3 regions of the Spartinivicinus poritis genome follow, and region 3 is predicted to be linked to each of the others. Evidence: predicted binding sites of a transcription regulator. Region 3 holds the regulator's gene; each other region holds the start of a gene.
What was found. Region 3 encodes LexA, which represses DNA repair genes until DNA is damaged. Its sites were predicted from a motif close to TACTGTNTANNTANACAGTA; they were not measured.
Positions count from the first base shown of each region.

Region 1: ORQ98_RS10075 (YebG family protein) is a predicted target of LexA. The motif match lies at 2,971-2,990, and genes of this name have one in related genera.
Region 2: recA (recombinase RecA) is a predicted target of LexA. The motif match lies at 1,962-1,981, and genes of this name have one in related genera.

Region 1 is NZ_JAPMOU010000010.1:66,364-74,522, reverse strand. Features, by position in the region: gene rapA (RNA polymerase-associated protein RapA) at 1-2,271, opposite strand, end outside; gene ORQ98_RS10075 (YebG family protein) at 2,545-2,832, opposite strand; gene ccoM (cytochrome c oxidase subunit CcoM) at 3,206-3,316, shown strand; gene ORQ98_RS10070 (BolA family protein) at 3,656-3,964, shown strand; gene ORQ98_RS10065 (hypothetical protein) at 3,977-4,447, shown strand; gene trhO (oxygen-dependent tRNA uridine(34) hydroxylase TrhO) at 4,559-5,482, shown strand; gene ORQ98_RS10055 (DsbA family protein) at 5,495-6,106, shown strand; gene ORQ98_RS10050 (YbaN family protein) at 6,220-6,621, opposite strand; gene ORQ98_RS10045 (DUF2804 domain-containing protein) at 6,714-7,739, shown strand; gene ORQ98_RS10040 (ion channel) at 7,778-8,159, shown strand, end outside.
Region 2 is NZ_JAPMOU010000001.1:28,594-36,752, forward strand. Features, by position in the region: gene ORQ98_RS00155 (beta-ketoacyl synthase chain length factor) at 1-80, opposite strand, end outside; gene ORQ98_RS00160 (regulatory protein RecX) at 301-765, opposite strand; gene recA (recombinase RecA) at 843-1,865, opposite strand; gene pncC (nicotinamide-nucleotide amidase) at 2,053-2,541, opposite strand; gene mutS (DNA mismatch repair protein MutS) at 2,729-5,347, shown strand; gene fdxA (ferredoxin FdxA) at 5,640-5,963, shown strand; gene rpoS (RNA polymerase sigma factor RpoS) at 6,079-7,113, opposite strand; gene ORQ98_RS00190 (peptidoglycan DD-metalloendopeptidase family protein) at 7,213-7,995, opposite strand.
Region 3 is NZ_JAPMOU010000026.1:17,714-25,872, forward strand. Features, by position in the region: gene ORQ98_RS18250 (mechanosensitive ion channel family protein) at 1-947, opposite strand, end outside; gene nagZ (beta-N-acetylhexosaminidase) at 977-2,020, opposite strand; gene ORQ98_RS18260 (L,D-transpeptidase) at 2,007-2,495, opposite strand; gene ORQ98_RS18265 (TetR/AcrR family transcriptional regulator) at 2,565-3,221, opposite strand; gene lexA (transcriptional repressor LexA) at 3,610-4,206, shown strand; gene ORQ98_RS18275 (SulA-like leucine-rich domain-containing protein) at 4,658-5,116, shown strand; gene ORQ98_RS18280 (delta-class carbonic anhydrase) at 5,575-6,387, shown strand; gene ORQ98_RS18285 (insulinase family protein) at 6,521-8,159, opposite strand, start outside.

The sequences.
Region 1 (8,159 bases), on a different contig from region 3:
AGAAAAAGTCATAGTGGTTCCATCTTCTGGCAACCCTGGAAAACTAGGTAATAACATTTGCTCTCCGGGACGAGCAATAATGGCATGCTCTGAATGGTCTTCAGAGTCAATGCCAAAACAGTCGAATAAAGCCTCTAAATACTTTTTCAAAGGTTTGGTTTCGTTGGCAGACTGAATAGCATCAATTAATTCGCTGGTGTCGTTAAGGCCTTGTGAGTGTAACTCCAGCAAGCGGTCACGCCCGGCTTGCAGGTTAGATCGCAGCTGTTGATTGAGCGTTTTAGCTTCCTCAATAAAAGCATCAATGTCCTGTTGTTCATTAATTGCTGTAGTTAATAAGGCTTCTAGAGAAGGTTTTAATTGCTGGTAAACACTATCACCAGTGGTACAAATTTGCTCAAACGCGTTAAGGCTATGGTGATACCACTGAAATAAAACGGCTTGTGATGAGTTTTCAAAATACGGCACATGTACTTTAATCGTTTCAGTCTGGCCAATCCGATCCAGGCGACCGATTCGTTGCTCAAGTAAATCAGGCAGTACAGGTAAGTCAAACAATACTAAGTGATGGGCAAACTGAAAATTACGACCTTCACTGCCAATTTCGGAGCAAATTAAAGTTTGGCAACCATATTCTTCATCAGCAAAATAAGCAGCAGCACGATCTCGCTCAATGATGCTCATGCCTTCATGAAAAATAGAGCTGGCAATACCAGAGCGAACTCGTAATGCTTCGTCTAGCTCCATACAGGTTTCGGCATGGGCACAAATAATTAATACTTTCTGGCTTTTAAGTAGCTTTAATAGGTTGATGAGCCAGTCTACTCTGGGGTCAAAGCGCCACCATGGGTCTTTATCTTCAACCAGAATTTCTTTTTCATAAGTGCGTTCAGGAAATAAACCTGCATAAGGGTTACCACCATTTTCTAGAGCAAGCTGGTAAAGCTCGGGTAAGGCTTGAGGATAAGCTTGCATTACACGGCCAGGAAAGCCAGAAACCGCTGACCGCGTATTTCGATAAAGTACCCGACTGGTGCCGTGACGATCTAGTAAATGAGATAACAGTTGTTGTTTAGCTTGCTGCTTGATGTCATCTGCTTGATCACTATTGATAATAGTGGCTAGCTGGTTGGCTTCGTCTCCTAAATAGCTAGTCAGTCGACCGATTGTGGGTTCTGATAAAACCTGACTATCAATTAGCTCTTCCGCCATTTCAGCCACAGCTTGATATTGTTGTGACTGGCTTTCAAAGTCTGCTAGGGAGTGAAATTTATCTGGGTCCAGCAATCGTAAATGGGCAAAGTGGCTGCTGTGTCCGCACTGTTCTGGGGTGGCTGTCAGTAATAAAACACCTGCCGTTTTTTCTGCCAGCTGCTCAATAGCAGAATATTCATCGCTTGCTACTTCAGGTGTCCAGCTTAGGTGGTGAGCTTCATCTACCACTAATAAGTCCCACTCAGCGGCCAGCGCATCGTCAAGGTGCTGAGCATGTGTCAACTCATTTAGGCTAATGAGTACCAGTTGCTCACTTTCAAAGGGGTTGCCAGTATCTGCGGCTTTTGCGTGTACTAACCGTTCGCGATCAAACAAACTAAAGTGCAGGTTAAAGCGCCTTAGCATTTCTACCAGCCATTGATGTAACAGACTTTCAGGAACCACAATCAGTACCCGTTGGGCACGACCGCTGAGTAACTGCTGATACATGATCAGGCCTGCCTCAATGGTTTTACCTAGTCCTACTTCATCTGCTAATAAAACGCGAGGTGCCTGGCGCTTACCCACTTCATCAGCAATATGTAGCTGGTGGGGGATTAGGCTGGTACGAGCACCACATAAGCCTAATAAAGGCGATTGGTAGAGGTTTCTGGCTTGTTCCCAGGTTTTATAACGCAGGCTAAAGTGATTATTTTGGTCAACCTGGCCTGCTAGCAAGCGCTCTTTTGGCTTTTGAAATTGAATAAAGTTGCCCAGGCAGGACTCAGGAAGTTCTGTCGACTCTCCATTCGGTAGCTTGCCCTGGTAAGTAATAAGCCCATCTTCTTCTACTGCATCGGTGACTACTATGCTCCAGCCTTCGTGGCTTTCGATAGTATCGCCAGCAACAAAGCGAATGCGGGTAAGCGGAGAGTTTTTTACTGCATAAAGTCGAGTTTGCCCATTAGAGGGAAACAGTAATGTGACCATTCGTTGATCCAAGGATAAAACAGTGCCTAGGCCTAGCTCTGTTTCTGTATCACTAATCCAACGTTGTCCTGGAACAAATGTCGTCATTCTGTACGCCTATCTACCTCAGAAAAAGGCGATATGGTAGCGAATATATTTTGAATAACAATAGTCGATTTGCCTAATTTTAGGCAGAGATTGTAAGTGCAGAGGATGAAATGGCTTACTAGCCTGAATACATTGACTCTTTTATAGTCAATGTAGTGTTTGAGTAAAAGAGATAGTGGTACATGCATAAGGTTGTGGTACATGCATAAGGTTAAGGAATTAACTTGTTACCTTAATTATTTGACGCATGCACCACTGGTACAAAATGGTTAATTACTCGTTAGTATTTTCTTCTGCAGGCTGTTCAGCAGCAGACTCTTTACCAATCTCTAATACTAATTCAGGCTTTCCTTTAATAGCTTTTGCCAAGGTTTCTTTATGTTTGGCGAATAATAAGCCAATATCTTCAGCGATTTTGTCATCGATATTATCAAAGGTTTGCTCTAGCAACATGGTGATATTTGCAGCTAGCTCAAGCATTTTATCGTGTTCTTCGGCGGCTTTTTTATCTGAGAACATACTACCGTCCCTATCGCATTTCCACATGGGTATAACGGCCATTCGCTCACCTCTTGCATGGACCAATTTAATTTAGGCCTTAGACCAAGTACATCATAAGACCTTGTTATTTAAAGCAGATGCTATTTAAAACTGATATTGCTTAACACCAGCAGTACTGATAGCTGATAATTATGGTGATACTGTATAAAAATACAGTAAATTTGTCCATAGGGGCTGTATTGTATCCAATAAGGTTGTCAAGGAACAATCCAAATTTGTCCTGAATAAGGAAAACAACTTGCTTTAAATCAATAAAAAACAGCAACTAAGCCGTTATTAGCCTGGACTGATTGATTTTAATCAATAAAAGCGAGTTGAGTAGCTGTTACTGTAGCTTTGCGTTTAAGAGGCAGTAGCCAACAGGAGGTAAGCGATGTATTTCGATGAAACAATTTTAGCTTCGCTGATTACAATTGGTTTGATTATTGGTTTTTTTGTTGGTGTGGGCCTGCTAATTCGTAAGGATATTAACAATCACCGTTAAGCATACAGTTTTTTACAGTTTTGGCGAGTAGCTCAGGCTGCTGGCCAAAAGTCAGGTCGCTAAGATCTGAACGTTTGAGGCTAGACAGACGTAAGGAATGCTCTATTTGCGTAGAGCTTTTTAAGGTAAGTGTGGTGGGTTACTTAGTTTTGTCAGGTTTTATGTAACCTATCGCCTTGCCTGTTTTTTGTATTAGCCTGTGCATCGTTTCTCTAATTCACTTCTCTTTCTCTTTGCTTAATTCCTCCTGTTAGTACTTTCTTTCACTTGTGCTTACCTTTTCGCATGGCTGGTTTCAGGTTAAGATTAACCTAGTCGGTTAAGCATGGGAGACAGGTGATGAGTGTACAAACTGAAATTGAACAAAAATTGACTAAAGCTTTAAAGCCTGCCTACTTAGCTGTTACCAATGAGAGCCATATGCACAATGTGCCTCCAGGCTCAGAATCACACTTTAAAGTCGTGGTTGTATCTGCTGATTTCTCAGGAAAAATGCCTGTAAAAAGACATCAGTTGATTTATTGCTTATTAGCAGAAGAAGTGCAACATAAGATTCATGCATTAGCATTGCATACTTATACGCCAGATGAATGGAAAAAGCAGGCTGAGTCAGCACCTGACTCTCCTAATTGTGCGAATAAAAGATAAGTTTTTATTACTATGTGTGGCGGTGCTGAGTTTGTACAAAACAGCGAGCGTTATCGAGTATTTTTTCCTAACCCGAAGGCAAGGTTACCAGTATTGCAAAAGGATGGCAGTATTGTCATGGTTCCCTGGGGCAGGCGAGAAAACCAGCCAGGTAATACACCTCAGGGTGGCTGGGCCAGGTTAGAGTCTATCCAGCGAGGTGCTTGGCAACAATTTAACCCCAAGCCAGTGAAAATTGTTGTCACCTCTTTTATGGAAAAAGATGAGGCTGAGCAAAGCCGCTGGTTTCCATTAGAAAGCCATGAAATTATCCAAGGTTTATTGGCTACTGATGGTAGTTTTCAACGAGTCTATGTGGTGACTGAACCTCATCCCCAATCCACTCATGACAGTGGTCGCTGGCCGCGGGTTATCTCTCTGGAGACTGCTGTTGATAAAGGGGAGTCGACGTTAGATGAGCCTGAGCAAACCTCATTAATTTAAAAGAACTCTTTCTAAAACTAGTCTTGCTTTAACTAAATCACTAAAATAAGACGTTTTAATCAATTTGGTTATGCCAGCAGATTTGCGATCTGCCAAGGTAGAGGAATTAAGATGTCTCCGTTTGTTATTGCTGCCCTTTATAAATTTACTCGATTACCAGAATTTGAGGCAATGCGTCAGCCTTTATTGGATAAGATGCTTGCCTTTGATGTGAAAGGTACCTTGCTATTAGCTGCTGAAGGAATTAATGGTACGGTTGCAGGGAGTCGAGAAGGAGTTGATCAGTTATTAAGTTACTTAAAGTCCCATGAACCATTGGCAGGTTTAACCCATAAAGAGTCCTACGATAACAAGCAGCCTTTTTATCGCACCAAAGTCAAACTGAAAAAAGAGATTGTGACTATGGGTGTGCCTGGTATTGATCCTAACCATGTAGTGGGCACTTATGTGAAGCCAGCGGAGTGGAACCAGCTGATCAGTGACCCTGAAGTGCTTTTGATTGATACCCGCAATGATTATGAATATCAGGTAGGGACTTTTGAAGGGGCAGTTAACCCAAAAACTGAAAGTTTTCGGGAGTTTCCTGACTATGTGGCGCAGCAGCTTGATCCAGACAAACATAAGAAAGTAGCTATGTTCTGCACGGGTGGTATCCGCTGTGAAAAGTCTACCGCGCTATTAAAAGAACAGGGTTTTGAAGAAGTGTACCATCTGGAAGGTGGCATTTTAAAATACCTGGAAGAAGTGCCTGCTACAGAAACTAAATGGGAAGGTGAGTGCTTTGTGTTTGATAACCGAGTAACGGTGGATCATCAGTTAAATAAAGGCAGCTATGATATGTGCTTTGGCTGTCGGATGCCGATTTCTGACCAAGATAAACAGTCTGAGCAGTATAAAGAAGGCGTGTATTGCCCTCACTGCTTTAACTCTCAGGATACTAAAACTCGGCAACGAGCAGAGTCTCGACAAAAACAAATTGAACTAGCCAAGCAGCGAAACCAGCCTCACCCAGTGGGCTTAAAAATGAAAAGTTAGCCATAGTCTTCAATGGAAGTCACCTATCTATTTGACCCCATGTGCTCCTGGTGCTGGGGTTTTGCGCCAGTCATTGACAAACTGTCTACAATGCTTGAGGGAAGAGGGCAGCTATGCTATCGAGTAGGCGGGTTGCGAGCAGGGCAGCGTCAACCTCTTACACCACCTCTAAAGCAGTATATTCTCAATCACTGGCAGCAAGTGTCCGAGGCCACTGGTCAGCCATTTAACTTTGCAGGCGCACTCCCAGAGGGATTTATCTACGATACAGAGCCAGCCTGTAGAGCAGTGGTGGTAGCAAGGCAGCATTTTTCTGATCATCTGAAAGCGTTAGTCGAGGCGTTACAACGAAGTTTTTATATGGATCAGCTGGATATCACTACCCCTCATGGGATTAAGCAAGCAGCTATTCAAGCGCAGTTGCCTGTAGACACATTCATGGAGGCGTTTTTCGCTGATGAAATAAAAGCGTTAACTCAGCAGGATTTTGATTTGGCTTATAATTTAGGCATTCAGGGCTTTCCTACACTGCTTTACTTTGATCAGCAGCAATGGCATGTATTGGTGAATGGTTATATGGGGTGGGAGCAGCTACAGCCTTTAATTGAAGAATTATTAACCTAATAAGAGAGTGTCGCAGCAACAGAATACCCTCTCACTCCATATCGACTAGCTTTTTGCGACAACCTGATAAAGGGGGGTAAAAGTGGCCATTACTAACGTGTTTTACAAAAGAGTTAATCTGCTTGTTGAGATGACACTGCTGAAAAGGGTTTAGCTTTTAACGTAGGCACTTTAACGACAATATAATAACTGACGCAACAGGCGATAGTTAGTAATACCCCTTTTAGTAACCAACTGCTCACTAGCCAACAGCTAAATAGCATACAAGGCCAAAGTAATAATAAAGTATAGGTTTTGGCCTTGGCAGGCATGCCCTCACCAGAAAGATAATAACAAATATAATTGCCTAATTGGGGATGGTTAATCAGCCACTGATGAAATTTATCTGAGCCTTTTGCATAGCAGCCTGCTGCGAGTAGTAAAAATGGAGTAGTAGGTAATAGAGGCAAAAAAATGCCGACAACACCAAGCCCTACAGCTAAATGTCCAACCACAATATAAACCCAGCGCCACATAATCGTGTGTTCCTAAAGCAGGCTTTCTTTAAGCATAATTTCTAGCATAGAATACTGCCTACATTACTCCGCCAGACAAATAATAACAATATATGACAGCACAACTGCTTATCCAGTCTAATGGTGAACCCTTATTTGGCATTTTTGATCACCCCATTAGCAAAATCAATGTCAGTGACTTTCAGCTCTTAACCCCTTTTGGCAAACCGGCCAATCGTTGGCAGCAATGGTTTGGTTTTAATCAATTTCAGTATTTTGGGGTTATTTCCGATGAGTTAATTCTAGGCTGTGCTATTGCTGATACTAAACTGGTGGGTGCTGCTTTTTGCTATTTGTATCGACCTCAAACGGGCGAAATGCTGGCTTACTCATTAAAGTCACCTTTTGCCCATGCTTGCCAGTTTGCTGTTAGTCCTGATACAGGCAATACAACCTTTGTGCAAGGTAAGCAGCGGATTGATATGATTAATCAGCCTCAGCCTAAAAGTCGGTATTTAGAGGTATCTCTGCCTAAACATGGGTTAAAAATTAATTGCCACTTTAGTGAGCGCGACAGTTTTGCTCCTATGCGGATCTGTACTAAAACGGGTGTGAATGGTTGGGTCTATGCCCAAAAAGCGGCTGGAATACCAGTGGAAGGCACAATTGAATGTCAGTGGGGCACATTTGATTTGGCTGCACTCGGTGCTTGTGCTCATCATGATTATTCCAGTGGTTACATGCGTCGCGAAACGTTTTGGAATTGGGGGTGTTTATCAGGCCGTACGAACAATGGTCAGCTAATTGGGCTTAATGTGTCTTGCGGTGTCAATGAAACTGGTTTTACAGAAAACTGTTTTTGGCTGAATGGCCAGTTACATAAAGTAGATACAGTTGCCTTTAACTATCAAAAACAGGATTTATTTCAGCCCTGGCGCCTTCAATCTTATGATGGCAAAGTTGATTTGACGTTTACACCCCTGGGCAAGCATGCAGAGTGTCTTAACTTATGGTTGATGGCTTCTAATTTTCATCAACTCTTTGGGCATTTTAATGGTCATTTGGAAACAGTGGGAGGTGAAAAAGTAGCCATTAATAATATGCTGGGGTTTGTAGAAGATCACTATGCAAAGTGGTAATTAATAACGGTTAAACAACATAAGCCAGATGTTCATTTATGATTAATTTTCCTCGTTATAGTTTTGCCAGTTTATTTATCTGTCTGATTTTTGTTGGTATTGTGTACCCTTTTATACCTAAGCTGGTAACGCAAAACATTTTGTTGAAAGCCAGCTTTAGTATCCTATTGGTCTCTTCGGTTTATATTTTCAGTCATAACAAGAAAGCACTGGTTATATGCTTACTATTAGCGATTCCTACGGCTATCTCTTCATGGCTAGCCATTATTAGAGATGTGCCTGAAATTGTACTCATTTTAGATAATGCGACCAATGTGGTGTTTTTTCTTTATGTGATCTTTGAGTTGATCAAAATTATTTTCAGTGCCTCTGTTGTAACACGTAATATTATCTATGGCGCAATGAGTATTTACTTATTGC
Region 2 (8,159 bases), on a different contig from region 3:
CACTCCTGCCAAGCTGCTTGACTATTCAGGCCTGGAGCCCAAGCACACCAATTTTCAATTGAAAAAGTTAACTGCTGCATAATAATTGAGACTAGCGTTATCTCCCAATTTAAGTGAGCTTAAGTGGACAGTACAGCCACCTATAACGATCCCCGCTTATGCTTTATAGGTGTTACAGGGTGACCATACACTGCATGATAGTCAATTTTAAAGCAGACCAACAAAAAGCGGGCACTATATCATATCCCCTGTTTTTTTGTGAGTCTCGCCAAAAAATTGCTACTTAAGGCCGAATAGAGATTAGGATTCAGGATGGGCTGCAAGCGCTTGCTGGATTACTTCAAAATCAAAACCACGCTGAATTAAATAGCGCTGTTTTTTCGCCATTAATGGAAGGTCATTTGCCGCTGGTTCTGGATTAAATTTTTTTGCCAGCGCTATACTAGCTAATTGAAGCCAGTCAATATCCTGATTAGCTTGTAACACCTGCTCAACCAGTGATTGATCAATACCTTTTTGCTGCATTTCTAGCTGAATGCGCTTAGGTCCTAATTTTTTTTCGATACAGCGTCGAAAAATCATTTCCGCAGCTCGCTGGTCAGACAAATAGTCTGCCTCCCTTAGCTCTTCCAGTACAAGCTCTACTTGTTCACCAGCAAAAGTGCGTGACTTCAATTTTTGTTTTAATTCTTGAGCAGAATGCTCACGACGAGCAAGCAGCCGTAAAGCTGCTTGTCGTATTTTTTGAGGTGAGACGTTATTCATCTATAAAATTATCAAAACACTAACCCAATACTGTTAATAGCAATACCTATTAACGACAAGACTTATTGCCCTAGCAATTATACTTCTTCAGCAACAGCTTCGTTTGGCAGCATTTCAATACCAAAGTGCTGGCGAATTTTCTGCTCAATTTCCGTCGCTATCTCTGGGTTATCTTCTAAAAACTGAGCAGAATTTGCCTTACCCTGACCAATTTTATCGCCATTATAGGAGTACCAGGCACCCGCTTTATCTACAACGCCTTGTTTAACCCCTAAGTCAATCACTTCGCCCATATGGTAAATACCTTTACCATAAAGAATCTGGAATTCAGCCTGTTTGAACGGCGGTGACACTTTATTTTTGACAACTTTTACCCGAGTCTCGTTACCAACGACTTCATCACCCTGCTTAACGGAGCCAGTACGACGAATATCCAACCGGACCGATGCATAGAATTTCAATGCATTACCACCCGTTGTTGTTTCAGGACTACCAAACATAACACCAATTTTCATCCGGATTTGGTTAATAAAAACAACCAGACAGTTCGCTTGTTTGATATTACCAGTGATCTTACGTAATGCTTGAGACATTAAACGAGCTTGCAAACCAACATGGGCATCACCCATATCGCCTTCAATTTCTGCTTTAGGTGTTAATGCCGCTACCGAGTCAACAATGATCACATCCACCGCACCTGAGCGCACCAGCATGTCAGTGATTTCCAATGCCTGCTCACCTGTATCAGGTTGAGAGACATACAAATCATCAACGTTTACTCCCAGTTTTTCTGCGTAATCAGGGTCTAATGCATGCTCGGCATCAACAAACGCACAGGTGGCACCTTTGCGTTGTGCTTCTGCAATCACTTGCAGGGTTAGCGTCGTTTTACCTGAAGACTCAGGGCCAAAAATTTCGACAATACGACCTTTTGGCAGACCCCCAATGCCCAAAGCAATATCCAATGACAATGAACCAGTAGATATGGCAGGAATCGCTTCACGCTCATGATCACCCATGCGCATGATGGCACCTTTACCAAATTGTCGTTCAATTTGACTTAGCGCTGCATTAAGCGCTTTCTTTTTGTTATCATCCATTAACTCACCTCATAAGTTATAGATTCAATTTAACAGCAGATTTGATTTAACAACCTGGCGATTCAATTCAGCAATTTGGATAAGCATCCACTCAAATACTGTATATTTAAACAGTATTATTTCATACAACTTTATACTCAGCCAGTAAAATTTGCAAAAAAGTTAATCAATATTTTTAGGGACGGTATTAATTATTAAAGTGTTCCAAAATACCTTTTAAAGCTTCAACCACTGCCTGCTTTCTGACTTGCTCTCGATCACCCGAAAAATGAAAGCAACAACTGATTGCAGGTTGCTCATGAAGTTGCCAGGCAATCCATACAGTGCCAACCGGTTTTTCGGCACTCCCACCATCAGGGCCTGCAATTCCACTGATAGCAATTGCAAGATCCGCTTCACTATGAGCAAGCGCCCCATCAGTCATTTCCATGACCACAGTTTTACTGACAGCACCAAATTGAACCAGCGATTGCGGAGACACCTCCAACATTGACCGTTTGGCCTCATTTGAATAGGTAACAAAGGCTCCTTCGAACCAGCTTGAGCTACCAGCAATGGCAGTAACAGCTTGAGCCACCCAGCCACCGGTACAAGACTCTGCAGTAATTAACTTCAGTTGCTGGCTTATTAAAAATGCCCCGACTTGCTCAGCAAGTGTTTTTATTGCATCACTCATCACATTTCACTTTTGTATTAAAAGGTTAGCTGTAGACTATTCAACCAGTGAAGCGTATATATACAACAATTGTTTTCACAAACCTATCTTATCAATAATTAAGTTACGTCTAAGTCTTAATCTAGCGCCATTAATTGCGTAGAATTACCGCCCTATTTCTTGTCACCAACTGAGCAATTAGTATCCAATGGCAAAAGTAACAACCCAAGCTTCAAAACATACACCGATGATGCAGCAATATTTGCGGATCAAACAGCAACATCGTAATGAGTTAGTGTTTTATCGAATGGGTGATTTTTACGAGCTTTTTTATGATGATGCCAAAAAGGCCTCTCAACTATTGGATATTACTCTCACGGCGCGCGGTAATTCTGGTGGCGAACCAATCCCAATGGCTGGTATCCCTTTCCACTCTGCTGATAATTATTTAGCCAAGTTGGTCAAGCTGGGTGAGTCAGTCGCCATCTGCGAACAAATCGGTGATCCAGCTACCAGCAAAGGTCCAGTAGAGCGAAAAGTCGTCAGGATTATCACCCCTGGTACTGTCAGTGATGAAAGCCTGCTGGAAGAGCGCAAAGATAACCTGCTAACTGCATTCCACCAGCACAATGACAATTATGGTATTGCAACCTTAGACATCAGTAGTGGTCGATTTCAGGTAGCCGAAGTATCAGGTGAAGAAGCGTTTTTAGCAGAGCTAGAGCGACTGAACCCTGCTGAAATCCTAGTCAGTGAAGAAAGTCCTTTACTGGAAAAGCTCAAACACCGTTCTGGTGTTCGCCGCCGACCGGCTTGGGATTTTGATTTTGAAACAGCCATAAAAATGCTAACCCAGCAGTTTCAAACCAATGACCTGGCAGGCTATGGTTGCGACCAATTAACCATTGCTATTGATGCCGCAGGCTGCTTACTGCAATACGCCAAAGAAACCCAGCGGACTGCCTTACCGCATATCCGTGGGCTCAGTATTGAGCGCCACGAAGACAGCGTTATTTTAGACGCTGCTAGCCGTCGAAATTTAGAGCTAGTTACCAATTTATCAGGGGGTAAAGAAAATACACTGGCAGCGGTATTTGATAAAACCGCCACCGCAATGGGTAGCCGACTGCTGTGCCGTTGGATTAACCGCCCACTAAGAAATCAGGTGGAATTAAAGCAACGTCAGAAAGCCGTTAGTGCTTTATTGGCTGACTACAGCTATGAGCCTCTCCATCAAGCACTCAAGCAAATTGGCGACATTGAGCGGGTATTAGCTCGGATAGCACTGCGCTCAGCTAAGCCTCGTGATCTCGCAAAGCTAAGGGATGCGCTGCTGCAGCTACCTGAGCTGCAAACCCAACTGGCCAATATCCAATCACCACTCATTCAACAGCTTGGCCAGATTATCAGTGAATACCCTGCGCTTACAGAGTTACTGCAAAGAGCTCTTGTTGATAACCCACCGGTGGTGATTCGAGATGGTGGTGTCATTGCTGAAGGCTACGATGCTGAGTTGGATGACTTACGCAATATCAGCGAAAATGCCAGCGAATTCTTACTCAAACTCGAAGCACAAGAACGGGAAACCACTGGGCTTTCAACACTAAAAGTAGGGTATAACCGAGTTCATGGCTATTTCATTGAAATCAGCCGCCAACAAGCAGAGCAAGCGCCAACACACTACATTCGTCGTCAAACCCTAAAAAATGCTGAGCGCTTTATCACCCCCGAATTAAAAGAGTTTGAAGATAAGGCACTGAGCAGTAAAAGTCGCGCCTTGGCAAGAGAAAAAGCCCTCTATGAAGGCTTGTTAGAGATGCTACTAGAGCATTTAGCTCCTTTACAGGATACCGCCGCAGCCATTGCTAAGTTAGATGTTTTACAAAACCTGGCAGAACGAGCTGACAGCTTAAATTTATCCAAACCTACTCTATCAGCCAAACCCGGCATTAACATCATTGAAGGCCGCCATCCCGTGGTCGAGCAGGTATTAACTGAGCCTTTTGTTGCCAACGATTTACAGTTAAACAGCCAGCGTCGCATGCTAATTATCACTGGCCCCAATATGGGGGGTAAATCCACCTATATGCGGCAAGCAGCGTTGATTACCTTATTAGCCCATATTGGTAGTTTTGTACCTGCAACAAAAGCTACCATTGGTATTGTTGATCGGATATTCACCCGGATTGGCTCGTCAGATGATTTAGCTGGAGGTCGCTCTACTTTTATGGTGGAAATGACTGAAACGGCCAATATTCTGCATAACGCCACCGAGCACAGCTTGGTATTAATGGATGAAGTCGGCCGGGGCACCAGCACCTTTGATGGCCTTTCTTTAGCCTGGGCCTGTGCTGAATACCTAGCTACTCAAGTGAACGCCTTTACTCTATTTGCCACCCATTATTTTGAGTTAACCGCTTTACCTGAGCATGTCACAAACGTTGCCAATGTTCACTTAAATGCAACAGAACACGAAGATCGTATAGTCTTCCTTCACGCAGTTCATGATGGACCAGCCAGCCAGAGTTATGGCTTACAGGTTGCCCAGCTAGCAGGTGTTCCCCATCCAGTTATTACTCAAGCCAAACAAAAGCTGGCTCAACTGGAATCTACTAGTGCTCAAACTACGTTTGAAGCAGCTGTAGAGAGCACTCCGCCCCCACAGCAAAAACCTGCGAAGACAACTAAGCCAGCTGCTCCCTTGCAATCGGATTTATTCGCAATGGCAACCCATCCAGTTGTAGAACAATTACAACAAGCTAATATTGACGATCTCACTCCCCGGCAAGCACTTGAATTGCTATATCAACTCAGGCAGCAAATATAAAACGTAAGCGCGCAGTGTTTATAAAAAAGGCACTGCGTTTGTTTTCTCTAATCACCAATCGATCTAACCATAGGGAAAATTTTTCTAGACTGCCAACGCTTATAAGCTGGAATTATCTATTAAGCTGTTTTAATAACTGATAGACTAACCCACCTTTGAAACCCAAGTATTTTTATTATGACAGATAGCCAAAATAGAGTTATCTGCAGGACAGCTAAACAAGAGCAACTATGCTTGTTTACAGTTTCCACAATAATTTGATGAGCCTGATTTAAAAATGGAGTAACCCACCATGACATTCGTTGTTGGTGAAAACTGCATAAAGTGCAAATACACAGACTGTGTAGAAGTATGCCCTGTTGACTGCTTTTATGAAGGTCCCAACTTTTTGGTCATTCACCCTGATGAGTGCATTGACTGCGCCTTGTGTGAGCCGGAATGTCCAGCCAATGCAATTTTTTCCGAAGATGAAGTACCTGAAGACCAGCAAGAATTTATTGAGTTAAACGCACAGCTTGCAGAAGTATGGGATAATATTACCGAGAAAAAAGATGCGCCTGGTGACGCTGATGAGTGGAATGGCGTAGAAGGAAAACTGCAACATCTAGAGAAATAAACAGCTCACCTTCTACCGCTTCAGACTGAACAATAAACTATGTTTAGCCTATCTCTGAGGGCCAACAGCCTAGCTGATGCTGTTACTTCAGGCTCTCAGAATAAGCTTTTAACGGTTAACTAAATAGCGATTCACTGGAAAGACCTTGTTTTTCCAGAATTACCCGTAACCGTTTTAACGCTTCTACTTGTATTTGCCTGACTCGCTCCCGAGTTAGACCAATTTCTCGGCCCACTTCTTCCAACGTACTAGTTTCATAACCCCTTAAGCCAAAACGTCGAGCAACAACTTCACGTTGTTTTTCAGAAAGCTCAGATAGCCACTTATCAATACTACTGTTGAGGTCTGACTCTTGTAAAAGCTCAGCTGGATCAGAATCATGTTCATCAGAGATAGTATCTAAAATTGATTTATCTGAGTCTGGCCCCAACGGCGTATCGACCGATGTAACCCGCTCATTGAGTCCTAGCATCCGTTTTACATCATCCACTGGTTTATCCAGCAAATCAGCTATTTCTTCCGGTGAAGGCTCATGATCCAGTTTTTGAGTTAGCTCTCGAGCGGCGCGTAAATAAACATTCAATTCTTTCACCACATGAATCGGCAGTCGAATGGTTCGCGTTTGATTCATGATGGCGCGTTCAATTGTTTGCCTAATCCACCAGGTGGCGTAGGTTGAAAAACGAAACCCTCGCTCTGGGTCAAATTTTTCAACAGCCCTAATTAGACCTAAATTGCCTTCCTCAATTAAATCCAGTAATGACAACCCTCTGTTGACATAGCGGCGAGAGATTTTCACCACGAGTCGTAGGTTGCTTTCAATCATTCGCCTTCTACCTCCATCATCTCCCTTTAAGGCCAAGCGTGCAAAATGCACTTCCTCTTCTGGGGTAAGGAGTGGTGAATAACCAATTTCATTGAGGTAAAGCTGAGTGGCATCAAGGCTTTTATAAAAACTCTCTTCATCTTCTTTATTTTTATTTGAAGAACTATTTGAAGAGCGGCTTCGTGAGGATTTCTCAGAAAACCCTGAGTCGTTTTCTATACTCTCGTCATCTCCACGATCGTCATTATTATTATTGAAATGAGAATCTTCAATGTCCTCATGGAGATAGTTTTCAAAGTCAACTTGTTCCCTTTTCAGTGCCATAGTCAGTGATCCTGCGTTGTAGTTGAATTAATTATTGTTTTTTTAGCCATGACAGCTACTAAAGACCCACTGTTCATGATTTAACGCCAGGTTTTATTATTATCTGGGCAGAAACTTCAAGGGATTAACAGGTGTGCCATTTTGCCTAATTTCGAAATGTAATTTCGCCATTGTGGTACCTGTTGCTCCTATTTCGGCAATCTTTTGCCCAGCCTGAACCTTATCACCTTCCTTGACAAGCAGTTTTCTATTGTGGGCGTAAGCACTGAGAAATTGATAGTTATGCTTGATAATCACCAGCTTCCCATAACCCAATAGACCACTACCTGCATACACTACTTTTCCATCCGCGGCTGCATTAACAGGCTGACCTAATTTCCCACCAATATCAATACCCTTATTAACCTTACCTTTTGTAGTAAAATTTTCAATTACTCTACCTTTTACTGGCCAGATCCAAGTTATTTTGCCTGATTTTGATGTCCGCTTTTTTACACTTTTTTCTGTCGGCTTTTTGACTTTTGTTACACTACCTGAGGTTTTTGGTTGCTTTTTTGTTATTTTCTGCGATCTTTTTTTTGGATGCTTTTTGGTCGGACTAGTGTTTGATAACTTAATTCTTTGTTGCGGGTGAATTAAGTAGGGAGACCGAATATTGTTAACACTTGCTAACTTTCTATAATCCCACCCATAACGCCAAGCAATGGAGTAAAGGGTTTCTCCAGGTTTGACAATATGCTCTCCTTGAGTCACTTTAGGACGTTGCGTACGGTCTGTAACAGGTGCATATGTCTTTGTTGTGACACAGCCAGGAACAAAAACGAAACTAATAACCAGACAGGCTAGGCAAATAAAATGTGCAATATTTTGACTTTTAGACACAAACAAAATCACAATTTTTTCAAACTTTTTCCAATCAATTAAACCGCTTTGTTATGTCTTTCTAGAATAAAACTATACTGATGTACTAAAAAAAAATCTAAAAACTATCAAGTTTTATTTTTAATCAAACGGTTAATTAAACTGCTTTAAATTGCGTTATTTTT
Region 3 (8,159 bases):
GTTTTGGTAAAACAGTAAATAAAGAAATCTAAAGAAGAGGCCCCAAAACTATTGAAGTTCACAATAAGGGTTTGGTTAGTCTCAATTTCTGGGTGTTGAGTTAAGTAAACTTTTACCGCAGCAATAATAGGCTTGATTTTATCTGCATCGTCATAACGTAAGCCAATGGTCTCATAAATACGCCGATTGAGCATACGGGAAGGGTTTTCTACCGAAATACTGGCAAAAGTTGCATTAGGAATATACAACGGTCGTTTATCAAAGGTTCGAATATGGGTTAAGCGCCAACCAATATATTCCACAGTCCCTTCTATTTCTTTATCAGGTGAACGAACCCAATCCCCCACTTTAAAAGGCTTGTCTAAATAAATCATCAGCCCACCAAAGAAATTGGCCAATAAATCTTTGGCTGCAAAACCTACCGCAATACCACCAATCCCACCAAAGGCTAAAACACCAGAAATGCTATAACCTAATGACTGCAATACCACTAATACACCAGTAATAATAACGGCTGCCCGCAGTAGCTTACCAGTGGCAAGCACGGTAGTTGGGTCTGCCTGTTTTTTCCCTTCTCGGGGCTCAATTAATTGAGTTTCACTTGCTTTTATTAAACGAATTAAAAACCAAACAATCAGGCCTATAATCAGTGTTTCACGAACTGGATCAATCGCTTGAAAAATAACGGCATCCGACACTTTATGAACAATTTCGGCTGCCCAGCTAAAACCAATCACCCAAATAAGGGCAGCTAAAGGCTTTTGGGCAGAGTCAACAATGGTTTCATCCCAAATCGTTCGGGTTTTAGTCAGTTGCTGATGTAAACGGGCAAGTAAACGACGGGCAATAAAATTAGCGAATAAGGTTAAAAAAACAACGATAAAAACCTGATAAACCCAAGTCTCCTGGCTTTTAGTAAAGTTTAAAAAGTCCAGCAATTTTTCCATGAACAAATAGCCTTGTTTTCTTTCTTCTTCTATAGATTTTCTAGCTGAGAGTGTATTGTTAATCGGCGGGGATGCTCTAATAACTCAGCCCAGCTGAGTTTCCTTTGTCCCTTCAACTGCTCAATATTAACTGCTACTCCAGAATGGGTATTTAATGCAGAGACAACAGCCTGTGCTCCTTCGGGATTGTTACAAACCAGTAATAACTGACATCCTGCATTAAGTGCTTGTACCGCACGTGAAGGGTAGTCACCTGCTTGACTGGCAGCATGCATAGTTAAATCATCGCTAAAAATAACGCCTGTAAAACCCAGAGACTCTCTTAACACTGTTTTTAGCCAATGATGAGAAAAACCAGCGGGCTCTGCCGCTACTTGTGGGTATAAGACATGTGCTGGCATTATCCCATCTAACAACTGTTGCTTAATTAAGTTGTTAAAAGGCAACATATCTGCTTGTTTAATCGCAGCAAAAGGGCGATCATCACAGGCAATCGAGTGATGAGTGTCAGCAGCCACACTGCCATGCCCTGGAAAATGTTTACCCACCGTTGCCATACCCGCCTGCTTCATACCTAAACAATAACGACGAGCTAACGTCGCAACCGTTTCAGGCTGCTCAGCAAAGGCACGAGAGCCTATCACTTGACTGATAGGCAAGCCTAAATCTAAAACCGGCGCAAAACTTAAATCGATCCCCGATGCAATCACCTCACTGGCCATTAACCATCCTAAGTCTTCTGCTAACTGGCAGGCTTGCTCAGGTTCATTTTGATACAGCTCACCCAACCGACAGGAAGCGGGTAACTGAGTATAGCCTGTAACCAAGCGCTGTACCCTTCCACCTTCCTGGTCAACAGTAATTAATAAATCTGACCGAACTGCGCTAATAGACTGCACCAGCTGTATCACTTGCGGGCGATCAATAACATTACGGGCAAATAAAATCACTCCCGCAACAGCAGGCTGCGCTAATAGCCGACGTTCGTCGTCTGTTATTGTTGTTCCTGCTAAATCTACAATGACATTACCTGACATAGGATTAACCAATAGATGGCGATTACTCGTTTTCAATGATTACCTGGGTATAGACGGGCACGCTACTGAACAGCTCCACAACCTCATCATTTCGCATTCGAATACACCCGTGTGAGGCAGGAATTCCCATTGGCTCACTATCAGGGGTGCCGTGAATATAAATATAACGTCGCATGGAGTCGACTGCTCCTAACCGGTTAACACCAGGCTCCTGGCCACTTAACCATAAAATACGCGTCAAAATCCAATCACGATTAGGAAATTGCTTGGCCAGTGCCTCATTATATATTTCACCAGTAAAGCGTCGTCCTACAAAAACAGCATTTAGAGGGCAACTACCCCCTACTTTGGCTCGAATGATATGTCGCCCCAAGGGTGTTTGAAAACTTCCTTGGCACTGACCAACCCCTTTAGCAGCAGTAGAAACGGAGTACCGAGTAATTAACTGATTGCCATCGCACACACTGAGAGTTTGCTCAGCAATAGAGACATAAATAACGGGCTTATACATATTCACTAGCTACCAATTAACTCACCATAAATTAGCAAGCCACAAATTGACTAATTTATGCGCAGCTAACTAAACTTCTAGGCTGGCTGCTGGCAGCTCAGCTTTCATGCCATGGGCTAAAAATGGCACGAGTCGCTTCATGACTGCAGGAACTGAAGTATGTTCTTTATACTCACTTTCAGCAATGTCTCTCAACGCATCTAAACCAGACATAGTAAATGCGACAGATCCCACCATAAAGTTCACTCGCCAGAAAATTTCCACCGGCGGTAAATCAGGTGACGCCTGCACCACTAAACTCACAAAGCGTCGGAATACATCACCATATACTTGTTCAAGATATTTTCGCAAATGCCCTTGAGACTGGCTAAACGCTAATCCCAGCAACCGCATAAACACAGAAAGATCATTTTTTCCTCGTGCTTCAACAGATAGTATTTGCTGAAATAGCAAATTAAGTAGCTGTTCAGGTGTCGGTTTCTGTTCTGCTAATGATGCTTCAAATTCGTTGAGCCTAACCGTGAGTTTTTTGCAAAATGGCTCTAGAAACCGGGCAAATACTGCCTGAATCAATGCTTTTTTAGAGCCAAAATGGTAATTAACTGCTGCTAAGTTAACACCTGCTTTACTGGTAATCGTCCGCAGTGACGTTTCAGCAAAGCCCTTTTCTGCAAATAACGCTTCTGCAGCATCTAGTATTCGTTCAACAGTTTCTGATTGCGCCATAGCCAATTAACATTTCTTAAAAAAGCCTTGATTCTCTGGGCCGTTCTGAGTGCCCATCGAAGCTAAGGACCAATTGTATTTAGATACAGGCAGCAAGCCAACTAAAAAATATTCGCTTTATATTAGCCGCCTGTTGTAATCTTCAAACGTTTTGAACATACGTTTAATACGTATACAAGTCAAGCAGGCTTTACTTTTTCCTGCAAGTAAAATTAACGTCTGCTAAGTAAGGAAACACCCCTTAAAAGGGACCGAAATAGTTGAAAACAGTTGAAGGTCAGTCCAAACTGGATATAATCACAGTAACTGTATAAAACCACAGCCGCTATAAAAAGCCGTTATTTCATTAAATTAGTAAGTATTCAAATAGGTATAAGGAGCCATCTCAATGGCTAAATTAACTGCTCGCCAGGCTGAAATTTTTCAATTTATTAAAGACCATATTGAAGAAACCGGCTTTCCTCCCACCCGAGCCGAAATTGCTCGACAGCTAGGATTTCGTTCTGTCAATGCTGCCGAAGAACACCTCAAAGCCCTTGCCCGTAAAGGTGCTATCGAAATTATTGCTGGCACCTCCCGCGGTATTCGGATCCCCTCTGAAACCCAACAAGGTATTCCTGTAGTCGGGCAAGTGGCTGCGGGCTTCCCCATTTTAGCCGAACAAAATATAGACAACTACTGCCAGATACCGGCTAGTTTTTTTAAACCTCGTGCTGATTACTTTTTAACAGTTAAAGGAATGAGCATGAAGGATTGTGGCATTCTCGATGGCGATTTATTAGCCGTTCACAAAACAACTGATGTACATAATGGTCAAATCGTCGTTGCTCGAATTGATGATGAAGTAACCGTTAAGCGATTTGAACGAAAAGGAGAAGTCGTTTTATTGCATCCAGAAAATAGCAGCTTCAATACTATCGAAGTGAACTTACATAGCGAAAATTTCACAATCGAAGGAATTAGTGTTGGCGTCATTAGACACTAACCTTTTATACGAAAGCTGAAAAAAAATAACTTGGTCCCCTGGGTAACCATCGATATATGCTCCAAATTACCCAAGGGGAAATTAATTATCTAATAGCTACTACCTTTTCTTAAAAAAGCGACTTAATTTGCAGTTTTACATCTTTTTATCAACTCTGATCCACAATCTACCCCCAAGATGGTAAATACAGTGAATTAGGCCAAAGATATGGATTTTTTGTCAGTGATACACTTCAGCTGTAACTAACGAACATGACAATATTCTTTTCGAATGACTTTTTAGACGTTGTTATCGTCGCTTAACTAACATAATAGAAGATGAGACAAGTCTATTATTGTATGACTTGCAGTAACAATCTTCATTTATTTTATAAAGAATGCTGCTGTCGCTCATCACCTGACACCCTTCTTTTACAGTCATTCGTTTTGATAATAAAATAGGAAATATACCCATGGAGTTCAATGGCAGTGACAATGATTCAAAACCCAACCATAGCACGCCAAATCAACCCCATCACTTCCCTTTATCGACAGACCACAATGGCTTTACGCATATTACAGAAATTATTTTATCTTCTGCCCGTATTCCACTGACATCATTTATTCCACCTATGTTGGCACAGTTGAGCCATCATGAAAAACAACGCTGGTTAACCGTCGTCTGTTCCAAACAATATCGCAACATGACCTTAAAGTGGCTTCAAGATGCCTATATTAATAATAAACAGGTCTTATTTCTTACTGCCAGCAATGAAAGCTCTATCAAAGACTTAACCTTGCAGGCACTCACTTTAGGCAAAAGTCATACTGTTGTCAGTTGGCTACCAGAATTAGATGAGCCAACCTTAGCGGCTTTAGATATTGCCGCACAAGAAGGTAACTGTCATGTAATTAATATCAGACAACGTTAGTAAAACAGTTGCTTTACACTATCAAATAGTATTGTCTAGCAATAGTAGTCACGTAATTCTGACAACCGCCTCATTATGTGAGATAATTTTTTCTTTTAATTTATTGAAACGAGTTTCAATATTTTTATTTTCCTTCTCTTGCCTAGATTTCATTTACTAATCATCTTCTGATATTGGCTTTTCTTTTTGGTATTTTCTCTTCCGATAAGCCTCAGCTATTGCCTCGATTAGCCTTCATTATCAAGCTATCCCATAAAACAGAGGTTAATTTTTGAGTCATATCAATATGTCATAGTTTTTTAATGTGTGCTCCTTAGCAATCGAGCCTATAAATACAGTAGCTGTAATAAGTGTAAGTCTAACCAGCGACAGGTTAGCTGCTAATAGCAGTGCATCATGACTAAACCAATACTACTAGTGTTGCGATTTTTTGTTATAAAAACTATGGAGGAATATAAATGGTCTCAGTTAAACATCGACTTCTGTTAACGTTATTGGTTAGTGTGATGAGTAGCTTCCCTGCTGTCGTAATCAGTGACGCGAGTGGCTCAGCCTGCGAAGGGTTTGGCCCTCAAGCGCCAAGAGATATCGATCAACTTGCGGGTGAAAACAAAAGACTATTTAGCTTGGCTCCCCGCTATGAAAGTATGAACCTATGCAACATTCATTTTCACAATAATGCTGAGCATAAAGCAAAGGACTTTTCCATATATGCAGGGGAAGGCGATCATGGTCATGGTGGCGGTTATCAGTGTAATACAAGCAAGTCACTTTCCTCAGCAGAGTTAGCCCCACCTAAAAATGAAGTATGCAAGGGGTTAAAACCTGGTGATACTATTGAAGTCCACTGGGTGTACACTTCCTGCGATATAAAACCAGGTAAAGACTTAACTTCTTGTCTATCTGATAGCTGTTCCAACCCGAACCTTCGCGTTGAATCTCAGGTATTTACTGTCGTCAATGATTCTTCTTCCCTCAATTTTAATGATTTGGTTTATGACGGTAATATGGAAGATGGCTATCACCAAGCCAAAGCCTTACCTAACAATACGGGTAAACCGGTAGAATTTTTAGGCTCTACCACCGGTCCCAAGTTTACCGAACAAAAGTGTTCACCTTTTCAAGTAACCTGGAGTGTACGGCCATTTTGCACAAAAGTTGATATCAATAATTTGGGCGAATGGTGTAAGGATAACGTTTTCAAAGAAGACCATGCCCATGGTGTTAGAAAACTGGTCACCAACCCAAAACTGTTGTCCGATATGAAGTAAACTGCAAACAAGGTTATTTCAAGTACATTTATTTTAATGTAAGTAGCGACCGCAGCTCTTGCAGCAGTGGATATGCCCTTCTCTAGTTATCACCTGGTGTTATCCATTAGATAACCAGAGAAGCAAGGCAGGTTTATTGATAAGAAATCATTTGGTGAAATGTTGACAGGCTTTTTACTTCAGTTTGGTTTTTAAAGCTGGCAAATGGTTGGTTAGCAAACTTTTTACCCCTCATCTGAATATTCAAGCGTGGTGCTTTTGGGTTACCCATAGTCTCTGCGTAAAAACGCTTGATATCATCCAAGGTTACCTTTTCTATCTCAGCAATCAATTGCGCTTTAGTGTTAAACTGATAATTTTCATCATACCAGTCACTGATAAATGGGCTAACTTCGTCGCTCAAGTTTTTTGGTTTTTCTTTCAGTGCCACTAACGCACTGGTTTTAAGCTGCTTAAAAGCCGCCTCGGGTAACTTATTCAACTCTTGCTGATACTCAAGCTTTAATTGATCAAGCCTTAACTGAATGGCTTTTGGTCCTTTGACCGGTGTTTGAATATACAACCCCACACTTGCATATTCATCAATAGTGGGGGCAATGGCTCCCACAGCATAGGCAAGCTGTTCCTCAGTACGTAATTTATCAAAAACATAGTTTGCAAAATGATCAATTAGTACTCTCGCTCTGGCTTGTTGTTTTAACCCTGGTTCTGAATGTGACTGTAAATCAATGATTGCTACATCATTAACTTCAATGTCTTTTTTCACAACAAATAACTGACCTTCCTTGGGCTCCCAGGATTTGCTACGCGTATATTCTGTGATCTTGTGGTTATCAGGTAATAGGCGCTTCAACTTTGCAGCCATCTCGTTAATATCTTGACTATCGTAGTTACCAAAAGCAAACACTCTTACCTGATTTTGACTGAGCAACTGTTTAATGAAGCTTTGTAAATCCTTACTTGTCAGCTTTGATGCAACCTGAAGATACGCTTGTTTATCCCAAGAATCTTTTGTAATCAGCTGGCCAAATGCATTAAAGGCCTGGCTAACGGAAAGTTGTTTTTTCTCATTTTCAACTTCTCGAGTAAGTCGATCAACTGCTTGTAAAAAGCGTTGTTCATCGACCTCAACCTGAATATTTTGTAGTGCTTTACTCAACAGGTCTTTTTGTTTATCTGTAAAACCACTGATTGATAATAACAGCCCACCTGCTTCGGGGTGTACAAACACTTGCATTCCCGCTGTATTCGCTTCTTCAATGAGCTCTGCTTGCTGAAGTTGAAATAAATCAGACCAGATAGATAAAAGGATAGTCGACTTGATATTATTTTGCGCTAGCGAGCTATTAAAATAAACATCAATTGATCCTTTAGGCTGTTCTTTAAAGGCTTGGCTTGGAAGATACCAGACTTTAATACCTTTATTATCAACTACTAGTTCTGGCTTATTATTTTTACTGACTTTTTTAATAGCAAATGTTTCAGGCAACATTCGATTAACTGAGGGTAAGCTGAGCTTCATATTAGTAGAATCGTACCAACCTGCTATAGTTTCAGCAGAGATATTTTCAATTCTATACTTACCATTATAAAAATGTAGCTGCTTATCCGTTTTTTCATTTTTACTGATATACCACACATTCAATGTTTCAGGTGTTAACTGATTTAAAACAGACTCGATTGCATTTTCATCAAATGTTTTATAATAGTACGGTGCATTAATCACATTTTGCAGAGGATAGTTTTGCATATCTTCTGCAAGAAATGCCGCA